DNA from 2 places in the Bradyrhizobium sp. S3.2.6 genome. Region 2 is predicted to be linked to the other one. Evidence: predicted binding sites of a transcription regulator. Region 2 holds the regulator's gene; the other holds the start of a gene.
What was found. Region 2 encodes LexA, which represses DNA repair genes until DNA is damaged. Its sites were predicted from a motif close to TGTTCNNNNTGTGTTCNG; they were not measured.

Region 1 (5,839 bases), on a different contig from region 2:
TTCCTCGTCGACCCAACTCCTCGGCAAGGGACAGCACGGCCGGATGCTCAACGGCCGTTGTGACGATCTCGTCGCGCCCCTCCTGCACGGCGAGCGCAGACAGGATCGCTGTGTTGTCGGCTTCAGTCCCGCCCGAGGTGAAGACGATCTCATGATCGAATGTAGCGCCAATGAGGGACTGCAGGTTCCGGCGCGCCTGTTTCAATGCAGGTGCAACCTCGCTGCCGAATGCATGCGCGGATGACGCATTGCCGAATTGTGTAGAGAAGAACGGCAGCATCGCCGCAACGACCAACGGATGTGCGCGGGTCGTCGCGTTGTTATCCAGGTAGATCGGCCGCACGGACTGTCCGCTCTGCACTTAACATCGCCCTTTGGCAGCTCCGGGGAGCGGGATCAGGCGCACGAACTCGCCGAGCCGCTCGATCAGACGCGCCTGAATGGCCGCGGGCGTCGTGCCCGCAAGCTTGCATGACATGCAGGCGCCGGTGAGCCTGACGATCAGCTCACAATCTCCACGATCACGCCTGAGGCTCGCCCGATTCTCATTGAGCCCGGCACGGACAATTTGTTCGCGATCGGAAGGCTCAGAAATCGGAGACTGCTTCGTTGGTGCAGTCTTGATGCCCATGTTTCGAAGCCCTTCTGTTGCGGATGGCACGAGGACAGGCTCACCTGCACGATTTGTCGCAAGAGCAGCTCGACTTGGCATTTGGATTGTCGAATTGGAACCCTGATCCTTCGGGCGACACCACGAAGTCGATCGTGGTGCCGTTGAGATGCGCCTGGCTCGCGCTATCGACGAAGACTTTGACGCCGCCCTGCTCGATCACGGCATCATCGGAGCTCGGCCCATGGGCGAGATCCATCTTGTATGTGAACCCTTCGCAGCCGCCGCCATCGACCATGATCCGCAGACCGCTCGCCGGCTGCCCTGTCGTGGAGATTGCGGCCCTCAATGCATTGATGGCGCTATCCGTTAGGTTGATCATTTCTGACTCGCTTTCGGGTCTTGTCGCAAGGCACGTTTCGCAAATCCCATGCCAGTTGAGATGCAGCTGAAATGAAGGATTTGCAGGCGGCCATTGTTCCATTCGCGACCTGTGTGTCGGGTTTTCGACACGAGGCTTGCCGGCCGTGGCGCCATCCGGCCGAGACCTCGTGACGGAGCCTGAACGCATCCATGCACATAGCACCAAGCCGCTGCTTACGCCGCAGAGATAGCGTGACGGCAAGCAACTTGCATAACTGTAGCGGACACGTCGCTTTGCGCGACGCGTCACACCACGCATTGATGAGGAGCCTTTCCATGACGTCGATTGACAACACTGCTCTTGGCCCGTTGGACAAGGAGGGGCGGCTATTGAATGCGGTACTTAAGAGTGAAACAACGAAGTCGGGGCGATTTGGATTCCGGGGCGACATCGCGCTGAAGTTCCAAGCCCAGTTCGCCGACGAAAAACGACCGCCGGTCTATTCCATCGAACAAGTTCTTGCGATCGCGCAGGAAGGCGAACCGACTATCCCGGTCCTTGCCGGATATCTGCATTCCTTCGCGTATCTACCCGAGGCCGCAAAGGTGCTGGATGGCAGGCTGAGCCCCACAGGCAGCTATTTCATCTTCTGCAACAACATTGATCTGCTCGCGGAGTACCGCACCAAGGTCGGCGACATCACCTTCCGCATTCTGCCTTGCGACGAATCAACTGTGTGGAAGGAGATGATGGACCTCGCCGGCGTCGACAAGAATGACATCAAGAAGCTCGGTCCGGCCGGTAGGCTCGACTACTTGCTCGACGCGGCCAAGGATATCGGTGGATCATACACCGAGATCTCATACGAGGACGGCTTGGCCAAAATGGAGCCGGTGAAGAACAGAGGCGAAAACCGCCCGGTCTGAGGCATCGCCTCAGACCCCCCGCCTCGACGAGTCTGCCGCAGAGAGAGACACTGTACCCAGAGAGGGTCACTGTACCGCCTCGCCTGGGGCTGGCTCTGACAAACCCTCGTGATGGACTTCTCGGCCTACGTTTGGGAGATCACACGGCGGCTCTGCTAGTCGTGTGTTGGCCATGAGTACTGTCGTCAATTGCACCGAGGGGCGGCTGGCCGCGAGGGTCCGGCTGACTGCGTCCATCGGGGTCCGAACATTCAATGATGATCGGCTCCTATTTGCGGTCATATTTCAGAGGGCTGATCGACGGTGTATGGATCAGCTTTGGCGTTGTGCTCCAGGCCTTTGCCGGCCTGAGCGGCGCTGAGATGTTGCGCGAGGAGCGATCACCCTGATGTTCGAGGAACGACTGCCGGCGATCGGCACGCTCAGCGGCTCGGCGATCTCCGTGCTGCGGAAAGCCGACGCCATCCGCGAGTGCGAGGAGCACGGCTGGACGCAGAACCGCGCCGACCCGCATGCGCGCCAGCGCGTCTGGGAGATGGCTCGGCAAGATCCGCCGCAAGGAGTGTCGGAGGACGAAGCTGTCGCTTTACTGGTGGAGGTGCTAGTCCGTCCTATTCGTGAGAATGCGGTTTTTTGGTCCGATTGATGCGGCTGGAACACCTCCTTTGACGAGGCGCACAGGATTGCCTTCGGCTTTTCACCGCCTGACGACCCGTACTTTGCAACGCGCTTGAGGGATGGGTTGGGTAACGGGGGGCGGAGGCCCCGCCGGTCAAGGACCGAGCGGCAGCAGCACCTTTTCGAGATCGCGCCTGTTGGCTTTGCGGCGCGTGTAGGGTTGCTGACAAAGGTCTTCGAGGGATTGCGGCGGCCTTGCGTGTCTTCTTTATGGATTCCGCCGATGAAGCGTAAGGAACGCGGCGGCAAGCAATTTGCATAACATGTCTAAGCCGGCCGAAGTGCCGGTGATGAGCTTAGATCGGAAACCACTTACATGACGAAAACTGAACACGCTCCGGGGGTCTTTGTGGACAACATGTGCGCAGGAGGTGCGCCCATTCAGCTTCTTTTGCACAATGACGGCAAGACGACTCTCGGTTTCGTGGTACGCCTGCTGCGCGAGGTATTCGACAAACAGGAGCGGGATGCCATTGCGCTCGCCAAACTCGCCTTGCAGCATGGCAGGGCCGTCTGCGGACGCTATCCTCCCTCAGTCGCAAAGGCGCTCCTCGAGGCGGCGCAAGAGCGTATCCGAGCTGAAGGATGTCCCCTGCTGATCACGGGCGAAGCCGCGGGCGAAGCGAACGGCCCCGACCTGTCTGACGTGCAATTCGAATATGCCTTCGAAGCGCTTGAGTGGCACTTCACCAATATACCGCCGAGCGAACTCGCCACTACTGTGCGGCATTTCCCGGGCCACATGCAGGCCGATGTGCAGGTCGCGATCGATAAGCTATTCGCCGATCCGGTCCGCTTCTTCGGCGCCTATGAAGAACATAGGTACGAGACGCTTTCATTCGCTCGGATGAAACGGCGTGGACAGGATGCGATTTCGCTGGTGCCGCCGCAATATCACCAGGTTGATACTGGCGAGACGGCGCCGGTCAAATGCCTGTACAATGGACTGTGGCTTTGCCGGGCGAGCGAATTGTTCTATGCCGTCGTGCTCTCTACTGAGTTAGAGTTCGAGCAAGAGCCGAGGATCCGGATTGAAATCGTTGCCCCTGCGGGGTCTGGCGGCGAAGCCTTTGTTCAGCGCAGCTTTGACGAACTGGAACGGGCGGTACACGCGGCATGTTCTTATCGCGGCAAGATCCTCTCATTCGAGAAAGGTGCGGATTACAGCGGCCGCTCAAGAGGCATCATGGTGCATCGATTGGCACCAGTGAGGCGCGAGGACGTGATCCTGCGGGAACAGGCTATCAAATTGCTCGATCGCAACGTGTTGAGTTTTGTCGCCACGCGCGGCGCACTCCGCCGAGCCGGCCAGTCGACCCGCAAGGGCATCCTGCTCTATGGCCCGCCCGGCACCGGTAAGACCCACACCATCCGCTATCTCGCCACCAACCTACCGGGACACACCACGCTAATCATCACCGCCGAAGAGGTCGGTAAGCTGAGCGCCTATATGGCGCTCGCGCGCCTGCTGCAGCCTACCATGGTGGTGATCGAGGATGTCGATCTGATCGCCAGCAAGCGCGACGACTTGACAACATGTGAGGAGGCCGCGCTGAACAAGCTCCTAAATGAAATGGACGGCTTGAAGGAAGACGCTGACATCCTCTTCGTGCTCACCACCAACCGCCCCGAGCAACTCGAGGGCGCCCTGGCCGGTCGCCCCGGCCGCATCGACCAGGCGATCGAGATGCCGCTGCCTGATACGACCGGCCGCGACAAGCTGATCCGGCTTTACGGCATGGGCCTGCCGCTCGAGGCGGAGGTCGTAGCCGAGACGGTGCGCCGCACTGAGGGCGTCAGCGCCGCTTTCATTAAGGAGCTGATGCGACGCATTGCGCAATCATGCATCGCTCGTGACGGCGGAAACTCAGTGACCACAGCTGACATCGAGGAAGCGCTCGACGACATGCTGTTTACCGGCGGCCGCCTTAACGTGAAGCTCTTGGGTGGGGCCGGAGCGATGGCTGCGGGGTCTGAATGAAGCGAAGGGAGGAAGATCACCCGCCAAGGGCTGCGCCAACTCCCGCATGCGCCGGGTGTCGACGACGCGTCTACGATTGATGAGCAGCGAGGCGGTTCGTGAACGCGAACCGCCGCCGCAATCGCCCGCTCAACCGTCGCTCGCAATTCCTGTTCCATGCCGGCCTGCCCCCTACAGGCGGGCTTCGATATCACGAAGGCAACGGCTCGCCACAGCCGACATGCAATGAGCAGAGCAGATAAGCGGTAGCATGGAACTCTTTCGGAGAGCAGGCTGGAATGGCGCACTTGTCAGACGATCAATTGGAGCTTCGCCATCCGTCAAGGAACGAGAACGGCTGCGGGATTGCAGGCGAAAAGTCCTTCTGCGAAAGCGTCCACCTGGTAGTACATGCGCATGCAGTTTTCTCCGGCCGATGGCATCGGCTGACTCATACCTCATGATGGGTCCGACGAGCCGACAAGACGCGACACCAACTCCTTAGGGTCTGTACCTAATTAGCGATCTCTGATTCCCTCGCAACGAGTTGATTCGGGCTGGGGGGATTCCGATGCGAAGGACTGTTCTGGCTCAACGACAAGCAGTGGGCTCGGATAGAACCACATCTGCCAACGAACCAGACCGGACCGGCGCGCGATGACGATCGACGCATTATCAGCGGTATCATTCACATGCTTCAGTGCGGCGCGCGCTGGCTCGATTGCCCGCCCGACTACGGTCCTTGCACGACGGTCTACAATCGGTTCAATCGCTGGGCCAAGCGCGGACATTGGCAAGCGATCTCTGAGGCGCTCGCTCGCTGCGGCAAGGATAGCGTGACTTTGTCCATCGACTCCACCTCGATCAAGGCGCATCGTTCGGCGAGCGGCGGAAAAGGGGGAGCATGAACAGGCGATCGGCCGCTCGCGCGGTGGGCGGACCATGAAAATCCACGCACTGAGCGACCCTGACTGCAGACCTTGCGCATTCATCTCACTCCTGGCCAGGACGCAGATATTGGCGCAGCGCCAACCCTTTTGGAACTCGCGCCACCCATGTCTGCCCCCTTTGGCGACAAAGGATACGACGGCGATGGCTTTCGCGCCGAAATCGTCGATCGTGGCGCCAAGCCCGTCATTCCAAACAAATCTAACACGGTCACCCTCCACAGCTTCAGCAAACGCGCTTATAAGGGGCGCAACGTCATCGAGTGCTGTTTCTGCCGCCTCAAGGATTCAGGCGTGTCGCAACTCGCTACGACAAACTTGCCAGAAACTTCTTGGCTGCCGTCCACCTCGCCG
Region 2 (5,839 bases):
TGGCGAAGGTAGCCGTGGCGCCCGCACCGATCGCAGTCGCGCCGGTGGCGCTGGCGGTGCTGGCTTGGCCAATCGCGGTGGTGGCGTCGCCGGTCGCGTTGCTACCCTGGCCGAACGCACTGGCTGTCAAGCCATTGGCGATGCTGCCTTGACCAGTCGCGGTTGCGAAATCGCCATTTGCGAAACTGTCTTGGCCGGTCGCGGTCGCGTTGTCGCCGTGGGCGACGCTCTGGGCGCCCGTCGCAGTCGCGAAGGTGCCATTCGCAGCACTTTGAATCCCTGTTGCCGTTGCGTCAAAGCCATTCGCCTTGCTTAGACTACCGGTCGCGGTCGCGTCCACGCCGTTCGCGACGCTGCCTTGTCCTGTCGCCGTCGCGTTGGTCCCGTTTGCGTTGCTGGCTTGTCCCGTCGCCGTTGCATAGGTGCCGTTGGCGAGGCTGAACTGTCCAGTCGCGGTCGCGTTGGTCCCGTCTGCGCGGCTTTGCTCTCCGGTTGCGGTCGCGAGGGTTCCAACGGCGGCGCTGAAGGTACCCGTCGCCGTCGCCGAGGTCCCGTTCGCTACGCTGTTTTGTCCCGTCGCCGTCGCATAGGTGCCGTCCGCGAGGCTGGACGCTCCAGTCGCGGTCGCGTTGGTTCCGTTTGCGGTGCTGCCCGGTCCAGTCGCGGTCGCGAACGTGCCGTTCGCGATGCTGCCCGCACCATAGGCTGTCGCAAAGTTGCCGGTCGTGGTCGCGCCGCTGCCAACCGCTGTCGCGTTGCCGCTGGGCGCGTTGATCACGCCGCCGCCGGCGGCGTAGTCGGCAGAAAGAGCTGCCGAGGGATATAGCGCCACTCCGGCGCCAAGCACGCCCACGCTGGTGAGCATGCTGCTTGCCAGCAAGCCGGCTTTGCGAGACAGGCTCCGGATCACCGGAATGAAGGTCTTGCGACCCCGATGGATTGCGGAAATCGACACTTTCGCCCCCGTCCCCTGAATCGCAGGAATGATGTCCTTTCGGAAATGTTGCAAAGCCCGGACATGGAGGCATCTGACGTTTGTCGGATGCGTCGATGATTGCGTCGGGAATGCCAATGGGGTGCGGCTTTGCGGCAACATCGGCACGACTGCCGCTTTTCTGCTCTTGCTCGTTCCGTGACGCTGCGCTGAGATGCCTCATTGCATTTTGAGGCATTTGTCTTGGGTACGGACGATATTTCCAACGAATCCGTATTGGACCTCATCGGCGCCATCTACGAGGTTGCGCTCGACGGAAGCCGCTGGGAACATGTGCTGACGCGCATCGACGACGCCATCGGCGGCCGTACCCTGTTCGGCGTCTTTGATCCCGCAAGCGGCCTCTCCAGCCTGCTGTCGCCACGCATCGACCCCGACCGCGTGCAAGAGCTACTCGGCTGGGCCCCGCGCAATCCCCTGTTGCCGCTTGGCATCGGCCGGACGCCCGGCGAGGTCTTCACCATCGGCGACTTCATCACACGCGATGAGTTCACCCGCAGCGATTTCTACAACGAATGGTGGCAGCCGGGCGGTTTCGACACCGAACCGTTGACGACGAATCTGCTGGTCGATCACAACGCCACAGGCATTCTGACCAGCCACCGGCCCTCCGATTTGCCTCCGTATGACGACAAGGCACGGCGGCTGTTTGCGACATTGGCGCAGCATCTCGTACGCGCCGTTGCGATCCAGCGCCGTACCCACCAGCTCGACATCACCGGCCGCGCTGCGCTGGCAGGCCTCGACGGGCTCGATCAGGGCTTCGTTCTCGCAGACGCCCAGGCGCGCCCGATCTTCGTCAATCGTCGCGCGCGCGAATGGCTCGACGCCGCCGATAGCATCGTGATCGAGGCGGGCGCGCTGAGCGCCATCAACAGCGACGATAGCCGTTGTCTGCAAACGCTGGTCGGCTCGTGCAGCATCGATAATCCCGATCGCATCGGAGGAGAGATGAGCCTGCGGCGGCTTCCCGGCCGCATGCCGCTGCACGTGCAGGTAACGCCGGTCGGCAGCGATTGGGCGGAGAGCTCGGTGTCGCTCGCCTCCGGCTGGCGATCGAGTGCGATGGTGCTGATCACCGACCCCGAGCCGGACGCGAGATCAAGACTCGACGCCCTACGCGCGCGTTACGGCCTGACCCGTGCCGAAGCGGCCTTCGCGCTCGAGATCGTCAAGGGCGGCGGCCGCAAAGCCACGGCCGAACGGCTCGGCATCGCGGACGGAACCGCGCGCAGCCATCTGTCGAAGATCTTCGACAAGACCGGCGTGGGGCGACAGGCCGAGCTGGTGCGGCTTTTGCTCCAGAAATAGCTGCATCCGTGCGTATGCACATCCGTTTTGCCTCAACGGCCCCAGTCGGCTAGAACGCTGGCCGCGACCAGATTGTCGCGTTGCCAAGCAGGAGCTTTCAGCCGTGGCCCTCATGCCGGTTTCCGATGCGCTCGCTGCCGTGCTCGCCGGTGCGGACCCGCTGCCCGAGGAATCGGTCGCGCTCGATGCGGCCTTCCACCGCGTGCTCGCGCGCGACGTCGCATCGCGCAGGACGCAGCCGCCGCTGGCGATGTCCGCGATGGACGGCTATGCCGTCCGCGCGGCCGACGCCGCCAGGGTCGATGCGCAGCTCAACGTCATTGGCGAGGTCGCTGCCGGCCGTCCGTTTGCAGGAACTGTCGGCGCCGGCGAAGCCGTACGAATCTTCACCGGCGGTGTCGTTCCCGACGGCGCCGATGCGGTCGTGATCCAGGAGGACACCGTCGCCGACGGCAAGCGCATCGCGATCAAGGAGGCCGCCATCGCCGGGCGGCACATCCGCCCTGCCGGCATCGACTTCCGCGAGGGTGACGTGCTGCTGCGCAAAGGCGCGCGGCTGACCGAGCGCGACCTCGCGCTCGCCGCCGGCATGAACCACCCGCAATTGGCGGTCAGCCGCCGTCCGAAGGTCGCGATTCTTGCCACCGGCGACGAGCTGGTGATGCCGGGCACGACGCCTGGTCATGGCCAGATCGTTTATTCCAACGGCTACGCCCTGCATGCGCTCGCTCGCAGCGAGGGGGCCGACACCATCGACCTTGGGATTGCCGCCGACACGCTTGCCGCCACCACCGCCGGCATCCGCCGCGCGCGCGAATCCGGCGCCGACATCCTGATCACGACGGGCGGCGCTTCGGTCGGCGACCACGATCTGGTGCAGCAGGCGCTCCGCGACGAAGGCACCTCGATGGCGTTCTGGAAAATCGCGATGCGGCCGGGCAAGCCGATGATGAACGGGCAGCTCGGGGCGATGCGCGTAATCGGCCTGCCCGGCAATCCCGTGTCATCCTACGTTTGCGCCTTCCTGTTCATGGTGCCGCTGATTCGTGCGTTGTCGGGCCGTTCGATGGTTCATCACCGCCGCGAACGCGCCGTGCTCGGCCGCGACGTCGGCGCCAATGACCAGCGCGAGGACTATCTGCGCGCCCGCCTGGATGTGCGTGATGACGGCACGCTGATCGCCCTTCCCGTCAATCACCAGGACTCCTCGCTGCTTGCGAATCTCGCTGCGGCACAGGCACTTCTCGTGCGCGCCCCGTTCGCGCCGAGGGCCGAAGCGGGAGCGCCCTGCGAGGTGCTGCGACTGCTCGTTTGAGCGCGGCGTTCGCAACCGTTCCGCGAACTTTGCCGCGTTCACGGTAAATTAAGCAGTTGCGGAACATGTATCGAACATATAGTGTCCGTTCATGATTTGTTTCGAGCGTGTAGCGGCTTATTGCTGACTTCAGCGTCTCGGAATCGAACGACATCAACCGGGGGATTTTGGTCGAGATGTTAACGCGCAAACAGTACGAGCTCCTGCGGTTCATCAGTGAACGCCTGAAGGAAAGCGGCGTGCCGCCCTCCTTCGACGAGATGAAGGATGCGCTCGATCTGCGCTCGAAATCAGGCATCCATCGCCTGATCACTGCGCTCGAGGAGCGCGGCTTCATCCGCCGCCTGCCCAACCGCGCCCGCGCCATCGAGGTGATCAAGCTGCCCGAACTCCAGGCCGCCGCTGGCAGCCGCCGCGGCTTCACGCCGAGCGTCATCGAGGGCAATCTCGGCAAGGTGCGCCCGGCGTCGAGCCTGCCGGCCGACGAGGGTGAGCGTCCAGTCGCAGTGCCCGTGATGGGCCGGATCGCGGCCGGCACGCCGATCGAGGCTTTGCAAACCCGCAGCCACACCATCAGCGTCCCGCCCGACATGCTCGGCTCGGGCGAGCACTACGCGCTCGAAGTGCGCGGCGACTCCATGGTGGAGGCCGGCATTCTCGATGGCGACATGGCGCTGATCCAGCGCAACGAGAGCGCCGATACCGGCGACATCGTGGTCGCCCTGATCGACGACGAGGAAGCGACACTCAAGCGTTTCCGCCGTCGCGGCGCCTCGATCGCGCTCGAGCCGGCCAACGCGGCCTATGAGGTTCGCATCCTGCCGCCCAACCGGGTCAAGATCCAGGGCAAGCTGATCGGGCTGTACCGGAAGTACTGATCGCGTCGCTATCGGCGAGCGCAATCAACGATTGGAGCGGACGATTGTCCGCTCCGGCTGGGTAGTCTTTCTGGTTTTGCACAGATTATCCGGCCCCTTCTCCAGCGCTACATCCTCGGCACGCCGCAACGAAGCACGCATTGCTTCGCAGGGCCTTTGCCAGACCGAGGAGACCAACATGCGCAAGATCATTTTGAGCACCGTCACGATGACGCTGATCGCAGTATCAGCGTCGCAGGCCTTAGTGTCGCAAGCCTTGGGGTCGCAAGCCTTGGGCTCGCAAGCCTTGGGCTCGCAAGCCTTGGCTGCGCAGCCGCAGCACCACGCTCGCAAAGCACCGCGCGCAACGACCGAGCAATTCCGCAATGCCCGTAACGCCGTCGCGCAGCCGGCTTGGCAATATTCGGGCTGGTCAGCGCCAGCCGGCCGCTGAAGCAACGCGCTCACCGAATGCGCGGGAGCAGGCTTTGTTCCTCGTGCATTTGAAAAAGATAATGTGATCGCGCTCTGCTGATGCGAGCCGCAGATTTGCCCACAAACAAGCATAAGATGAGCTTCCACTCTGATAGGGGCCTGCGCCTCCGAGACAGAGGCGCGGGTGCTCTATCCTGATTGAGGAGCACCCGATGTGTGACTATAGCCTGCATGCCGTCGCGACGCGTCCCGCAGAAGTTGGCGAGACGATCGTCACGACAACGTTCCGCGGCACCTCGACGCGCGGCTTCGCCTCCGAAGCCGACATGTCCGTCGCGGTTTGCCTGCTACCGGGAACGGAGCTCGCCTTCGCCGACAACGTCCGCTACGACAATCGCTGGATCTGGACGCGCACCATCAACTCGCGCGTCGGCAAGTTCGGCAAGGTCGATCCGCATATTCCCGACCGCCATCACGACGCGATCGAATTCCCCGACGGCAAATACGTCCTGGTGACGCAACTGGTCGAAGGCCAGCGCGCAACCGTGCTGCAACTGCCCGTGACCCAGCCGCTCGGCGAGCGCGAGCACAAGCCGCAGGTCGCCGACAGCCGCTCCACGTCCCCGCGCCTGCCGATCGGCTAAGCCGTCGATCTCAGTCATCGGCCTGCAGGTCGGCGTCAGACGGCGTTGCGTCTTTGGAGCGCGGAGCTGCCGACCGCGGCATGAGGGTCTGTTCGAAATCTCCATCGCCGGCCGCCGCCGGCGACCAGGGGCGGTTTGCGCCCCTCGCCTTTACCGCCTGAATCGCAAAGCCGTCGCCACGCGGCGTCAGCGCCAGCGCGCCCTGACGCACGAGACGTGGCCGATCGACCACCATCGCACCACAATCCGGCGGCGCGGGCCTTGCCGTCACCACCAGTGCCGC

Region 1: ABID58_RS35745 (ATP-dependent Clp protease adaptor ClpS) is a predicted target of LexA. The motif match lies at 2,781-2,798, and genes of this name have one in related genera.

What each region holds. Positions count from the first base shown of each region.
Region 1 covers NZ_JBEPOS010000038.1:5,527-11,365, reverse strand. The annotation lists gene nifS (cysteine desulfurase NifS) at 1-343, opposite strand, end outside; gene ABID58_RS35765 (NifU family protein) at 362-631, opposite strand; gene ABID58_RS35760 (iron-sulfur cluster assembly accessory protein) at 672-992, opposite strand; gene ABID58_RS35755 (hypothetical protein) at 1,310-1,900, shown strand; gene ABID58_RS35750 (hypothetical protein) at 2,289-2,546, shown strand; gene ABID58_RS35745 (ATP-dependent Clp protease adaptor ClpS) at 2,895-4,559, shown strand; partial or broken gene ABID58_RS35740 (IS5 family transposase) at 5,096-5,839, shown strand, end outside.
Region 2 covers NZ_JBEPOS010000028.1:75,251-81,089, forward strand. The annotation lists gene ABID58_RS32915 (YadA-like family protein) at 1-865, opposite strand, end outside; gene ABID58_RS32920 (helix-turn-helix transcriptional regulator) at 1,178-2,305, shown strand; gene ABID58_RS32925 (molybdopterin molybdotransferase MoeA) at 2,409-3,620, shown strand; gene lexA (transcriptional repressor LexA) at 3,797-4,498, shown strand; gene ABID58_RS32935 (hypothetical protein) at 4,677-4,931, shown strand; gene ABID58_RS32940 (hypothetical protein) at 5,125-5,556, shown strand; gene ABID58_RS32945 (ComEC/Rec2 family competence protein) at 5,567-5,839, opposite strand, start outside.